DNA from 3 places in the Pseudomonas sp. HN11 genome. Region 3 is predicted to be linked to each of the others. Evidence: predicted binding sites of a transcription regulator. Region 3 holds the regulator's gene; each other region holds the start of a gene.
What was found. Region 3 encodes FliA, which starts transcription of late flagellar genes. Its sites were predicted from a motif close to CTAAAGTTTNNNNNNNNNNNGCCGNTAA; they were not measured.
Positions count from the first base shown of each region.

Region 1: the regulator FliA is predicted to act here: its motif matches at 2,503-2,530, upstream of LVW35_RS28975 (methyl-accepting chemotaxis protein).
Region 2: the regulator FliA is predicted to act here: its motif matches at 1,813-1,840, upstream of LVW35_RS18370 (methyl-accepting chemotaxis protein).

Region 1 covers NZ_CP089985.1:3,013,233-3,017,475, reverse strand. The annotation lists gene LVW35_RS13645 (cytochrome P460 family protein) at 1-83, shown strand, start outside; partial or broken gene LVW35_RS13640 (TonB-dependent siderophore receptor) at 308-2,462, shown strand; gene LVW35_RS28975 (methyl-accepting chemotaxis protein) at 2,629-4,122, shown strand; gene LVW35_RS13630 (TIGR02466 family protein) at 4,134-4,243, opposite strand, start outside.
Region 2 covers NZ_CP089985.1:4,066,404-4,070,646, reverse strand. The annotation lists gene LVW35_RS18370 (methyl-accepting chemotaxis protein) at 123-1,751, opposite strand; gene LVW35_RS18365 (response regulator transcription factor) at 2,339-2,956, opposite strand; gene LVW35_RS18360 (PAS domain-containing sensor histidine kinase) at 2,969-4,243, opposite strand, start outside.
Region 3 covers NZ_CP089985.1:4,479,161-4,483,403, reverse strand. The annotation lists gene flhF (flagellar biosynthesis protein FlhF) at 1-1,183, shown strand, start outside; gene fleN (flagellar synthesis regulator FleN) at 1,290-2,123, shown strand; gene fliA (RNA polymerase sigma factor FliA) at 2,120-2,860, shown strand; gene LVW35_RS20350 (chemotaxis response regulator CheY) at 3,029-3,403, shown strand; gene LVW35_RS20345 (protein phosphatase CheZ) at 3,422-4,210, shown strand; gene LVW35_RS20340 (chemotaxis protein CheA) at 4,222-4,243, shown strand, end outside.

The DNA.
Region 1 (4,243 bases), 1.5 Mb from region 3:
AAGCGCAGCACCAAACGTGCTTTGCGTGCCACCAGGCATTGGTGAAGGATCGAGACTATGTCTTTACCAAACTGGCGCCCTGAAAAAACGCAATCCTCACACTAGCCCAAACCCCGGGGCGCAACACAAGGATTTGCGCCCCGCTCCCCGCCCGTTATGACAAAACCCCTCTTCTAAAAGGTGAAAATTTCGTTAACTAATTCTCCCTGAAGACTTTTTCGCTCGAACACAATCTGCCACACTGATGCGAATAATTATCAACATCTTTATTATTCGCCAGGGACGGTATTCGGGGAGAGTCAGTTCCATGTCTATGCAACAACACGGCGCCAAAGGTTTTTTACCCAGTCTGATGGCGTTGGCTGTCTGTCTCGCAAGTTCACCTGCGGTCTTTGCCGACGATGGCCAGGCACCGACCACCACCCTTGAACTGGGCGCCACGCAAATCTTCGGGGAAGAGCAACTGGGCGAAACCACCGAAGGCACGCAGTCCTACACAACCGGCGCGATGAAAACCGCGACCAAGCTGCCATTGACCATGCGTGAAACACCGCAGGCCGTGACTGTCATTACGCGTCAGCGCATGGATGACCAAGCGATGACCAGCATCAATGATGTGGTCAAGGCCACGCCCGGGTTGTTCCTTAACTTCTCCAGCGGCCCAGGGCGACAGTCCTACACGTCGCGCGGTTTCGACATCGACAACCGACGGCATCCCCAGCGGCTATAACGGCGTATCCGTGGGCGCGCAGCCGAACCTGGCGATGTTCGATCGCGTCGAAGTCGTGCGCGGAGCCACCGGGTTGGTGACCGGTGCGGGCAACCCTTCGGCGGCCATCAATCTGGTACGCAAACGCCCACTGGACGAGCAGAAAGTCACCCTCACCGGCGCTGCCGGCAGTTGGGATGACTACCGTGGCGAACTCGACGCCTCCAGCCCCCTCAACGACAGCGGCACCTGGCGCGGCCGGGTTGTCACGTCTTATCGCGACGCCAACAGTTTTATCGACAACGCCGAGGAATATCACGGCCTGTTCTACGCCGTCACCGAAGCCGACCTGAGCGAAGACACCACCCTGACCCTCGGTTTCTCCAACCAGAAAGACAAGACCAATTATTTCTGGGGCTCGTCGATGGTGGGTCTGGATGGTCACCATCTGGACCTGCCGCGCTCCTACAACCCTGGGACCGACTGGGAGAATAAGGACCAGGAGATCAACACCGTATTCGCCGAGCTGCGTCAGCAACTGGCCAACGACTGGAAGCTGCAAGTCAACGCCAACTACGCCGAGCAGAACGCATTGTTCTCAGGTTCCTACCAGTCACGCTGGACCGCCAACACACTGGCGCGTACGGTCTACCAGGCGGCCTACGACGAGAACCAGGCAGGTGTCGACGCCTTTGCCAGCGGTCCCTTTCAGGCATTCGGGCGTACCCACGAACTGGTGGTGGGCGCCAGCCGGCGCATCTATGACATGACCACCCACAACTACAGCCCGTACAACCTGAATTGGCCACTCACGGCGGGCAAACCCGACTTCGTCCACACCACCAATGACCGTGACGTCACCACCCAGGATGGGGTCTACGTCACCACGCGTCTGAACCTGGCCGACCCGTTGAAGCTGATCCTCGGCGGACGCCTGGACTGGTATGACTACGATGCCCGCGGCAGTGACACCGGTGACTACAAGGTCACCCGCAACCTCACGCGCTACGCGGGCCTGATCTATGACCTGGACGACCACCACTCGGTCTATATCAGCTACAGCGACATCTTCACGCCACAGAGCGAAAAAGACACCTCCGGCACACCGCTCAAGCCAATTGTAGGCAAGAACTATGAGGTGGGGATCAAGGGTGAATACCTGGGTGGCGCGCTGAATGCGAGCGTGGCGCTGTTCCGCGTCGATCAGGAAAACCGTGCAGTGGGTATAACGGTGCCAAACTGCCCACAAGCATCTTGCTCGCAAGCCTCGGGCGAGATCCGCAGCCAGGGTATCGACTTCGAATTGCAAGGCGCCCTGACCGAGCAATGGCAGGTCGCAGGTGGCTACACCTACGCCCGTACGCACACCATCAAGGATGAGGCCAACCCACAGAAGGTCAACAAGCAGTTCGACACCGACACCCCGGAACACCTATTCAAACTGACCACCCACTACCACTTCCAGGGCGCGCTGGAAAAACTCCGCGTGGGCGGCAACGTCTCCTGGCAGAGCCGCATGTACAACGACTTCAAAGTCGCAGACGGCAGCACCTACCGGCTCAAGCAAGGCGCCTACGCCGTCACCGACCTGATGGCTGGTTACCAGGTCAACCAGCACCTTGATCTGCAACTCAATGCAAACAACATCTTTGACCGTCGCTACTACCAGTCCATCTCCAACTCCGTGAGCTATGGCGGTGATTCGTACGGCGCCCCACGCAACATGATGCTGACCGCCAAATACAGCTTCTGATCGCGATCCGATCAACGGCTACCCGCCCGGGTAGCCGCCCCTCAAGTCCCGCCCCCTGATGCCGATAACCGTTTGGCATTACTGAATCCAATAAAAAACCAAGAATCCTGATTCGCTCCACCCTGCCCTCACTTTGATTCGGCCAGACCACATGGAGTAAGTGTGAATGCCCACCCGCGCGCGTTTTTTTGAGCACTATCGTAAAGCCGACCGCATCATGCTGGCGTTAGTCTGGCTGATGTTCCTGTTTTCCCTGGGCCTGGCGTTCTGGCATGGCACCTTGATGCAAGCCATCATTATTGGTGGCGGTACCAGCGTGGTGCTCACCGCGCTGTACCGTGCGATAGGCGGCACCCGTGTCATGCGTTGCGTCCTCGGCGCCGGCCTGATGGTCATGGCGGCGCTGCATATCAACCAGGCCCACGGCGTCATCGAAGCGCACTTTGGGATCTTCGCGCTATTGGCGGTGCTGACGTTTTATCGCGACTGGCTGCCGATCCTGGTCGCAGCGGTGACCATCGCCGTGCATCACGTGGTGTTCCATGCCCTGCAACATCAAGGTTTCCCGGTGTTTGTGATGGAGCACCACGGCGGATGGACCATGGTGTTCGTCCACGCCTTCTACGTAGTGATGGAAACCGTCGCCCTGCTTTACCTCGCCGTACACAGCCAGGCCGAAGCGGTCGAAAGTCAGGAAATGCTAGAGAAAATGCTCGCGGTCACCTCCCAATTCAGCGCGCAAACCGCACAAGGTGAAGGCAAGGCGCATGTATCGTTGGCCAAGCGTTTCGATCACTTCCTGCAACAGATCACCCACCTGATCGACGGCGTCGCCCGCGACTCCCACGGCCTTGGCCAACTCGGACAGGAGTTGGCCAGCGCGAGCGGCACCCTGGAAAAAGGCGCTCGGCACCAATTGGCGGAGATCACTCAGATGACCGGGTCGATGCAGCGCATGGAACACGCGATGGGCCACATCGCCGTGCACGTCGAGCAAGCGGTGGATCACGCCGGCAAAGCCAGCCAACAGATCCTGCGCGGCCAGGAAAGCGTCGGCCGCGCCCAGCAGGAAATCACCCAGCTGGCCTCACGCCTCAACGGCACCCATGAAACCGTGCAAGGCCTGGCCGTGCAAACGGAGCAGATCGGTACCGTGCTCGACGTGATCAGCAGCATCGCCAACCAGACCAACCTGCTTGCCCTCAACGCCGCCATCGAAGCCGCTCGCGCCGGCGAGCAAGGCCGCGGCTTCGCCGTGGTCGCGGACGAAGTACGCAACCTGGCGCAGCGCACGGCGGCGTCCACCCAGGAAATCAAGACCATCATCGAAAGCCTGCAACAAGGCAGTCGCCAGGCCGTGGAAGCCATGCACGACAGCCGCCAAGGCGTGGAGCGCTGCGTGGAAGACAGCCAGGTGGCCGTCGACATGCTGCGCGCAGTGGGCAACGATATCGCCCACATCGACGACCTGAACGGGCAGATCGTGACCACCACCCGCGAGCAGACCGCGGCGAACCTGGAGATCGTTGGGCGCTTGCAGTCGGTACAGAGCATTGCGCAAAGCACCGCCGACGATGTGCAAACCCTGGCGCGCAGCAGCGAGCGGCTGCCGCCGATTGCGGTGCGGTTGGATGCCTTGGGACGCAGGTTTCATCCGTAGCGCCCCTGCACTCACGTGCCGAAGTTAAACGCGATGGAGATCCGTGGCCGCGTGCCGTCATAACGTCGCACTGAATGCATCAGCCAGGCGGGGAACATGACAAATGTTCCACTGCTGGCAG
Region 2 (4,243 bases), 410 kb from region 3:
TCACTGCTTTCCAATAGAGTGCTGACGTCGAGCGGAGATGCATTCACTGTGCTAAGGTATGTTGTAGTGTTCAGGCGGATCTTGACCAACAGACTCTATAATAAAAAGAAAGACCAAAGAAGTCAGATTGAGAAGCGAGAAATCGTTTTCTTTAATTCTATTGCTAACTTAGATAGTTCTAGACTGGCTTCGGAGGTCTGATCCGCACTTGTTGCGGAATGGCTTGATAAATCCCTAATCTTGATAAGACTGTGGTCCAGCTCCCGGGCTACAGTCGCTTGCTGCTCTGATGCACTTGCAATCATAAGATTACGATCTTTGATTAATGAAACTGCACTGGAAATTCGCTCGAGAGCGGTATTCACCGTTAACGCACGCTTTAGTGTCTGATTTGCGTGGGATGCGCTGAGTTGGAGAGATTCCACAGTCTCCATGGTGCTGCCCTGAATGTTGAGAATGATTGATTGTATTTCTTGAGTGGAGTCTCGTGTACGTAGCGAGAGTGAACGAACCTCGTCGGCAACCACCGCAAAGCCACGGCCTGCTTCGCCGGCCCTCGCGGCCTCGATCGCTGCATTGAGTGCCAACAAATTGGTTTGTTCAGCAATACTACGAATGACTTCCAAAACCCTAGTGATGCCGCGCGCCTGGTCTGCCAATTCATTAGCTTGAGCGGAGGCATTAGAGACCTCATGGTTCAGTGTTTGAATATACTCAACAATTTCTAAAATTTGTTTATGCCCGTCCTGCATTTCTTTGTCTGACTCTTGAGAAAGCTCCGAAGTAGATACAGCATTGCTAGCAACCTCATCCACAGCCGCACTCATTTGGGTAACAGCGGTAGCTGCTTGTTCAATTTCGCTGCTCTGTTGTTGCAACCCGCGATTGCTTTCCCCCATGATCACACTCATTTGTTCAGAAGCGGTGGCTAATTGATCAGCTGAAGTGCCAATGAGGCCTATGGTCATGAGTAAGTATTGCTGCATGTCGCGCATTGCAAATAAGAGCATAGCTGGTTCGTCATTGCCGCGTGGCTCTAAGCGTATGTTAAGTCTTCCAGCCGCGATGGATTTTGCGGCGTCCAGCGCTTGATTGATTGGTAAGACAATGCTATTCGTCAGCATCCATGCCAACGCAATTGTGAGTAGCGAGGCTATTCCCAAGACGATAAAAACTATTGTAACTGCTCGCCCGTAAAGCTCTTGAGTCTCTTCGGTAGCTCTCGTTACACCTGCCTGATTTAGCTTCAGCAACTCTGTTAAATGCTCGCCCATTGATCTTCCGGAGTCCGCGAGCCCCGTGCCAAGCGTTAAGGATTCTTCGGGACTGAGTGGACCAGTTTTGAGCGACAATAGCAGTTGATCCAAGAAGCGAAGATAAGTTGTTAAATCTTTTTCCAGATACTCCACCAACGCGAGATTTTCTGCTCCAGAATTTCGTAATTTATACCGTTCTAATTCACTCACTAAATTGGCCCTGGATTGAGCGATCAGTTCCTCACTCTTTGATCGTAACTGAGCAGCATCATTGGAGCGGATTCGAACGCTTTCAATTCGTAAGACCCCGACCTGACTACTGAACTTTTGCAGGATCGTCATGCCAGATAGCCAATGATCATTGATATGCTTTGTCATCTTGTTCAACTCGGCCATGCGCGAAAGGCAAAATAGCCCGGTCAATAATAAAATTAACGTAATAGCGCCGAACCCAACGGCGGCACGCTTTCCTATGGTGAGCTTTCTCAATAACACGTTAAATCTCCATTTGGGGCGACTATTGACCCTACCATCTACGGTTAAATCGACAGAGTGGCTAACGGCCAATCAAATCGATTCTGGAGTGACGATAAGTGAGCGTGACCTAATGGTCAGCACTACGTTAAGGTGACCGACTAGCACCATGGTGCTAATAATTAGATCTTTAGCATTATAGGTAAGTTAAGAAGTAGAATGGTGAAGTTGATTGGCTTTAACGTTGTGGTTTGTAATTTTTTGGTCTTTAATTAATGATTATTTAAAAGAGATGGCCGAAATATTGCCAATAATTAAATTTTTCGCCATGATGCGAAAATTTATAAAAATAATTCGTCTTTTAATCAATCGCTATTGGTGAATATCATAGAGTAGAGCCTATTTGTACGGAAGTTGCGTTTAATTGGAGGTGATTTCAGATTGTATGCCCTCTTATTTTTAATGTGTTCAATTATATTGAGGGCGGTTGTCGTTTTTAAATTTAACAGTGATCAATTTTGCACCTGATTTAAAAAATATATTATATAGCTTGGCAGGGCAGGGGGCGCATTTCATTATTCTTTAGCGTACATCGAGCAACAAAATATTTAACTTTTGCAGCTTAGGGATAAGTTTTGTGCCATCCGAACTAATTCGGCAAAAGACTTTGCTTGCATTTTTTTCATTACAGATCGGCGGTGTATTTTTACGGTGAACTCACTGAGTTCGAGATTTCCGGCTATGTGTTTATTCATCAAGCCGGCAGTGGCCATAGACATAACTTGTTGTTCTCTTGAGGTCAACGTCTTAAAACGCTCACATAAATTGGTGGTGCATTGTTCGCGTGTACGGCGCCGACGATCTTGTTCAAGCGCCTCCATCACAGCGTCTAAAATATCCTGATCACGGAATGGTTTAGTCAGAAAATTAAGGGCGCCTGCCCTCATTGCCCTCACACTCATAGCAATGTCACCATGGGCCGTTATAATGATCACCGGAATGCAATCTTTGAGTTCATTTAAGTGAGCTTGAAAATCGAGGCCGCTCATTCCCTTTAATCGTACATCCAGAATTAAACAGCTCGAAATATTCGGGCGAGAAATTAACATAAATTCTCGTGGCGAAGAAAAGCACTTTGTTTTCAAACCCACAGAACGTAGAAGGCTGCTCAAAGCGTCGCAAAATGCTTGATCATCATCTACAATAAATACGCATGAGTCAGTCATGTTGTATGGTTCCTATTTCAGTGTAGGCAAAATAAAGCACAATTTAGCTCCTTGCCCTTCTTTACCTTCAGCCCATATTTTTCCATTATGAGCTTCAATAATCGAACGGCAGATGCACAAACCTATGCCCATGCCGTTTTCTTTTGTTGTAAAAAAAGCATCAAAGAGAACGGATTGATCTTCTTCATCTATTCCCGTTCCACTGTCTTCGATTTCCACAACTATATTTTTATCTAATTGTCGAGTTCGCACATGAATTTCACGTACATTGCTATTACCGGATTCAATCGACTGTATGCTATTCATGATCAAATTTATTATGACCTGTTGGAGTTGGACCGAATCTCCTAAGACATATAAGGGTAGCCCTTCCAAGACTCTATTGACGTTGATTCGGTGACGATAGATTTCACGGTTAAGTAGCATCAGGGACTCAGTCAATACGACTTCAATATCTAATAAATCGTATTTGGGTACGCTTTTACGCGTCCAAGCGCGAATGCGGTGGATCACTTCACTGGCTCTTCTGGCATTGCTAGATACTTGCTCTATTGAAACTTGAACTTCATTGAGATCTGGCTTGGTTTGCCTTAGCCACCTTAACGCAGCGTCTGCATTCGTGATTATTGTTGCCAATGGCTGGTTAACCTCATGAGCGATAGAAGTACCCAGTTCGCCGAGCATGGTCAAACGGCTCACGTGCGCTAATTCGGTCTGGGAGCGATGTAGTTCTTCTTCAGCTCGGCGGACGTCAGTTATGTCATTATTGCTGGCAAGAATCGCTTGGGGACGATCGCAATGATCTTTGTACAATGACCAGCGACTCAAGATGATAACCTCCTTGCCCATGCGTGTTATTTCCGTCAACTCGCCTTCCCAGCAACCGTTAATTAAGAGCTCGTCTTTTATGGCTTGTAAGGGCAGGGATGAGCGAGTATTGAGTAAGTCCCAGCAATTGCGTTCTTTAACCTCATCTTCGTTCCAACCGTAGAGTGCCTGCGCTCCAAGGTTCCAGCTGCTAATTGAACCATCGAGTGCGCATATAATGATTGCATCGTGTGTTTGTGCGAGTAACTTTAAGTGCGCTTGTAGTTCGTCGCTAAATTTATTGGTCTTTATGGCTAGCCCCCCCGCAATCGCGATAGCAATTAAGCTAACCAAGCATCGTGCAAACGCCGTGCAGAGAAAATTATTATGCGAAATAAAAAAAGCGATCAAGGTAAGGCAGGCGCATGTGAGTGACAAAACTTTGATTCCATAAGCAGAAAAATTTCTCATGGCGATCAT
Region 3 (4,243 bases):
TTACACCCCCCAGGCCCTGGCGCCGCGTGTGCCGAACATGGAACTCGAAGACGAGCTGCGCAAGACCGCTTCGCGCATCGTATCGGCCCAGGCTGAACTGAGCATGCGTGGCGACAGCGATGCCACCACCAATCGCCAATTGTTTGCCGGCCTGCCGCTGACCGCTGCGGAGCCGCTGGTGGAACCGACGTTCAAAGAACCGCCGCGTCCTGCTGCGCCAGCCCCGGCGCCTGCGGTTGACCAGCGTGTGTTCGATTCGATGCGCTTTGAACTCAACGGCCTGCGTGAACTGCTGGAAGTGCAGTTGGGCTCGCTGGCGTGGAACCAGTTGCAAGGCAGCAAGCCGCAACAGGCCAACCTGTGGCGTCGCCTGCAGCGCATCGGCCTGTCCGGCCCGTTGTCCCGCGACCTGCTGGCCCTGACCACCGAAATCGAAGAGCCTCGCCAGGCCTGGCGCATGTTGCTGGCCCACTTGGCGCGGATGATCGTCACGCCGGAAATCGAACCCCTGGAAGAGGGCGGTGTGATCGCCATGGTCGGCCCTGCCGGCATGGGTAAAACCACCACCCTGGCCAAGCTGGCCGCGCGCTACGTGCTCAAGTACGGCGCTTCGAGTATCGCGCTGGTGAGCATGGACAGCTACCGTATCGGTGCCCAGGAACAGCTCAAGACCCTGGGCCGGATCCTCAATGTGTCGGTGACCCATGTCGACCCGGGCCAGTCCCTGGCCAACGCCCTCGACCCGCTGCTGCGCAAACGCGTGGTATTGATCGATACTGCCGGCCTGCAAGCCAGCGATCCGGCGTTGCGCATGCAGCTGGAAAGCCTCGCCGGGCGTGGCATCAAGTCGAAAAATTACCTGGTGCTTGCAACCACCAGCCAGAAACAGGTTCTTACCGCTGCGTATCACAGCTACAAACGCTGCGGCCTGGCCGGTTGCATCCTCACCAAGCTCGATGAAACCGCGAGCCTGGGCGAGGTGCTGAGCCTGGCCATCAGTCATGAATTGCCGGTCGCCTACCTGACCGACGGGCCGCGGATCCCGGATGATCTGCATCTGCCGCGCCGTCATCAGTTGGTCAGCCGTGCAGTCAGCGTGCAAATGCAAGACGAGCCTAGCGAGGAAGCGATGGCCGATATGTTCGCCGACCTGTACCACAACCCGGCGAAGCGGGTAGGTTGAGGGCGGCATGAACACCGTGAAATGTATCTACATCGATGGTCTGCAAGCGATTCACGCGGCCAAGCCATGTAGCCTGCGTCTAAGCAAGACAAGGTAAAGAAATAAAATGGGCAGCATGCATCCCGTACAGGTGATCGCGGTGACCGGCGGCAAAGGTGGCGTCGGGAAAACTAACGTGTCAGTGAATTTGTCCCTGGCCCTGGCAGAGCTTGGCCGTCGCGTCATGCTGCTGGATGCTGACCTGGGGCTGGCGAACGTCGACGTTCTGCTGGGGCTGACGCCCAAACATACACTTGCCGATGTGATCGAAGGCCGCTGTGAGCTGCGCGATGTGCTGCTGCAGGGCCCCGGTGGCATCCGCATCGTGCCGGCCGCCTCCGGCACCCAGAGCATGGTGCACCTGAGCCCGGCGCAGCATGCCGGCCTGATCCAGGCCTTCAGTGATATCGGCGACAACCTCGACGTGCTGGTGATCGACACCGCCGCCGGGATTGGCGAGTCCGTGGTCAGCTTCGTGCGCGCCGCGCAGGAAGTGTTGCTGGTGGTCTGCGATGAACCCACCTCGATCACCGACGCCTACGCCCTGATCAAACTGCTTAACCGTGATTACGGCATGAACCGCTTCCGCGTCCTGGCCAACATGGCCCAGAGCCCGCAGGAAGGGCGCAACCTGTTCGCCAAGTTGACCAAGGTCACGGATCGCTTCCTCGATGTCGCCTTACAATACGTCGGCGCAGTTCCCTACGACGAGTGTGTGCGCAAGGCTGTGCAAAAGCAGCGTGCAGTCTACGAAGCGTTCCCTCGTTCCAAATGCGCACTGGCGTTCAAGGCTATTGCCCAGAAGGTCGATACCTGGCCGTTGCCCGCCAACCCGCGGGGGCATCTGGAGTTTTTCGTCGAGCGATTGGTGCATCAGACGAGCGCAGGACCCGTGCTATGACAGCGACTGGCTACAACGCGTACAAGAAGTCTGCCCGTGACAGTCAGGGCGAGTTGATCGAGCGCTACGCGCCCTTGGTCAAGCGCATTGCCTATCACCTGCTGGCACGTCTGCCCGCCAGCGTCCAGGTCGAAGACTTGATCCAGGCGGGTATGATCGGCCTGCTCGAAGTGTCGACCAAATACGACGCGAGCAAGGGTGCGAGTTTCGAGACGTATGCGGGTATCCGCATACGTGGCGCAATGCTCGATGAGGTGCGTAAAGGTGACTGGGCGCCGCGCTCGGTGCATCGCAATACGCGCATGGTCAGTGACGCAATTCGCGCAATTGAAGCAAAAACCGGTCGCGACGCTAAAGATCACGAAGTTGCGGCCGAACTCCAATTGAGTCTCGACGATTACTACGGGATTTTGAACGATACCTTGGGCAGTCGCCTGTTCAGTTTCGACGACCTGCTGCAGGACGGCGAACACGAAGGGCTGCACGAGGACGGCGCGAGCGCTCATATGGAGCCATCGCGTGACCTGGAAGATGAGCGTTTCCAGGGGGCGTTGGCGGACGCGATTGCCAATTTGCCGGAGCGTGAGCGACTGGTGTTGGCGCTGTACTACGACGAAGAGCTGAACCTCAAGGAAATCGGTGAGGTCCTGGGGGTCAGCGAGTCGCGGGTCAGCCAGTTGCACAGCCAGTGCGCAGCCCGCTTGCGGGGGCGTTTGGGAGAGTGGCGAGCGCGCTGACAGGCAGTGTGGGGACACTGCAGACGAAACCGCGAGGGCAACCAGCCTTCGCGGGTTAGGCCCGTGGTGCCCCTGGCAGTCCTTTTTGTGTAATGCCTGTTGATTGAAATGGCGCGTCCAGGTGCTGGGCGCGTTTAAGACTGCTTGGAGGTCGAATTGGACAAGAACATGAAAATCCTCATCGTTGATGACTTCTCAACGATGCGGCGGATCATAAAAAACCTGTTGCGTGACCTTGGGTTCACTAACACGGTCGAGGCGGATGACGGCATTACGGCGATTCCGATCCTCAACAGCGGGAGCATCGACTTTCTGGTAACAGACTGGAACATGCCGGGCATGACCGGTATCGACTTGCTGCGCCACGTGCGCGCCGACGAAAAACTGCGCAGCCTGCCTGTGCTGATGGTAACCGCCGAAGCCAAGCGTGAGCAGATCATCGAAGCCGCCCAAGCGGGGGTCAACGGTTACGTGGTCAAACCATTCACTGCATTGGCCTTGAAAGAGAAGATCGAAAAAATCTTCGAACGCATCCACGGCTAATGCCATCGCGGGGGAGCTATGGAGCATAAAGAAACGTCACAGGGAGACTTTGAGTCGACCCTGAAAAAGCATGCTCACCAGTTGGTCGACAGCCTTGAAAAAGGCCAGTTCGGCGACGCGGTGCAGTTGATCCATGAGCTCAACCAGACCCGTGACCGCGGCCTGTATCAGGAAGTGGGCAAGCTCACACGCGAGCTGCACAGTGCGATCGTCAATTTCCAGATTGACCCACATATGCCCCAGGCCGAAGAAATTTCGCAAATCACCGACGCCACCGAACGCCTGTCCTATGTGGTCAGGCTGACTGAGGCGGCGGCCAACCGCACCATGGACCTGGTGGAAAACGCCACGCCCCTGGTCAACGGTATGGCCAACGAAGCCCAGGCCCTGAGCAACGACTGGGGGCGTTTCATGCGCCGCGAAGTGGGCGCTGAAGAGTTTCGTGAATTGGCGCGTCGGGTCGAAGGGTTCTTGTCACGCAGCGAGCAGGAAAACCGTACGGTTTCCAGCAACCTCAACGACATTCTGCTCGCCCAGGATTACCAGGACCTCACCGGCCAGGTGATCAAGCGTGTGACCCAGTTGGTCACCGAAGTGGAAAGCAACTTGCTCAAATTGGTGCTTATGGCAGGCCAGGTAGACCGTTTTGCCGGTATCGAACATGACCGCGAAGCGATCCTCTCGGAAAAAGATCCACAAAAACATCTCGCCAAGGGTGAAGGTCCGCAGATTCATGCCGATAAACGTGAAGACGTTGTATCGGGTCAAGATGATGTCGATGACCTGTTATCCAGTTTAGGCTTCTAAGGAGCACCCACATGAGCTTCGGCGCCGATGAAG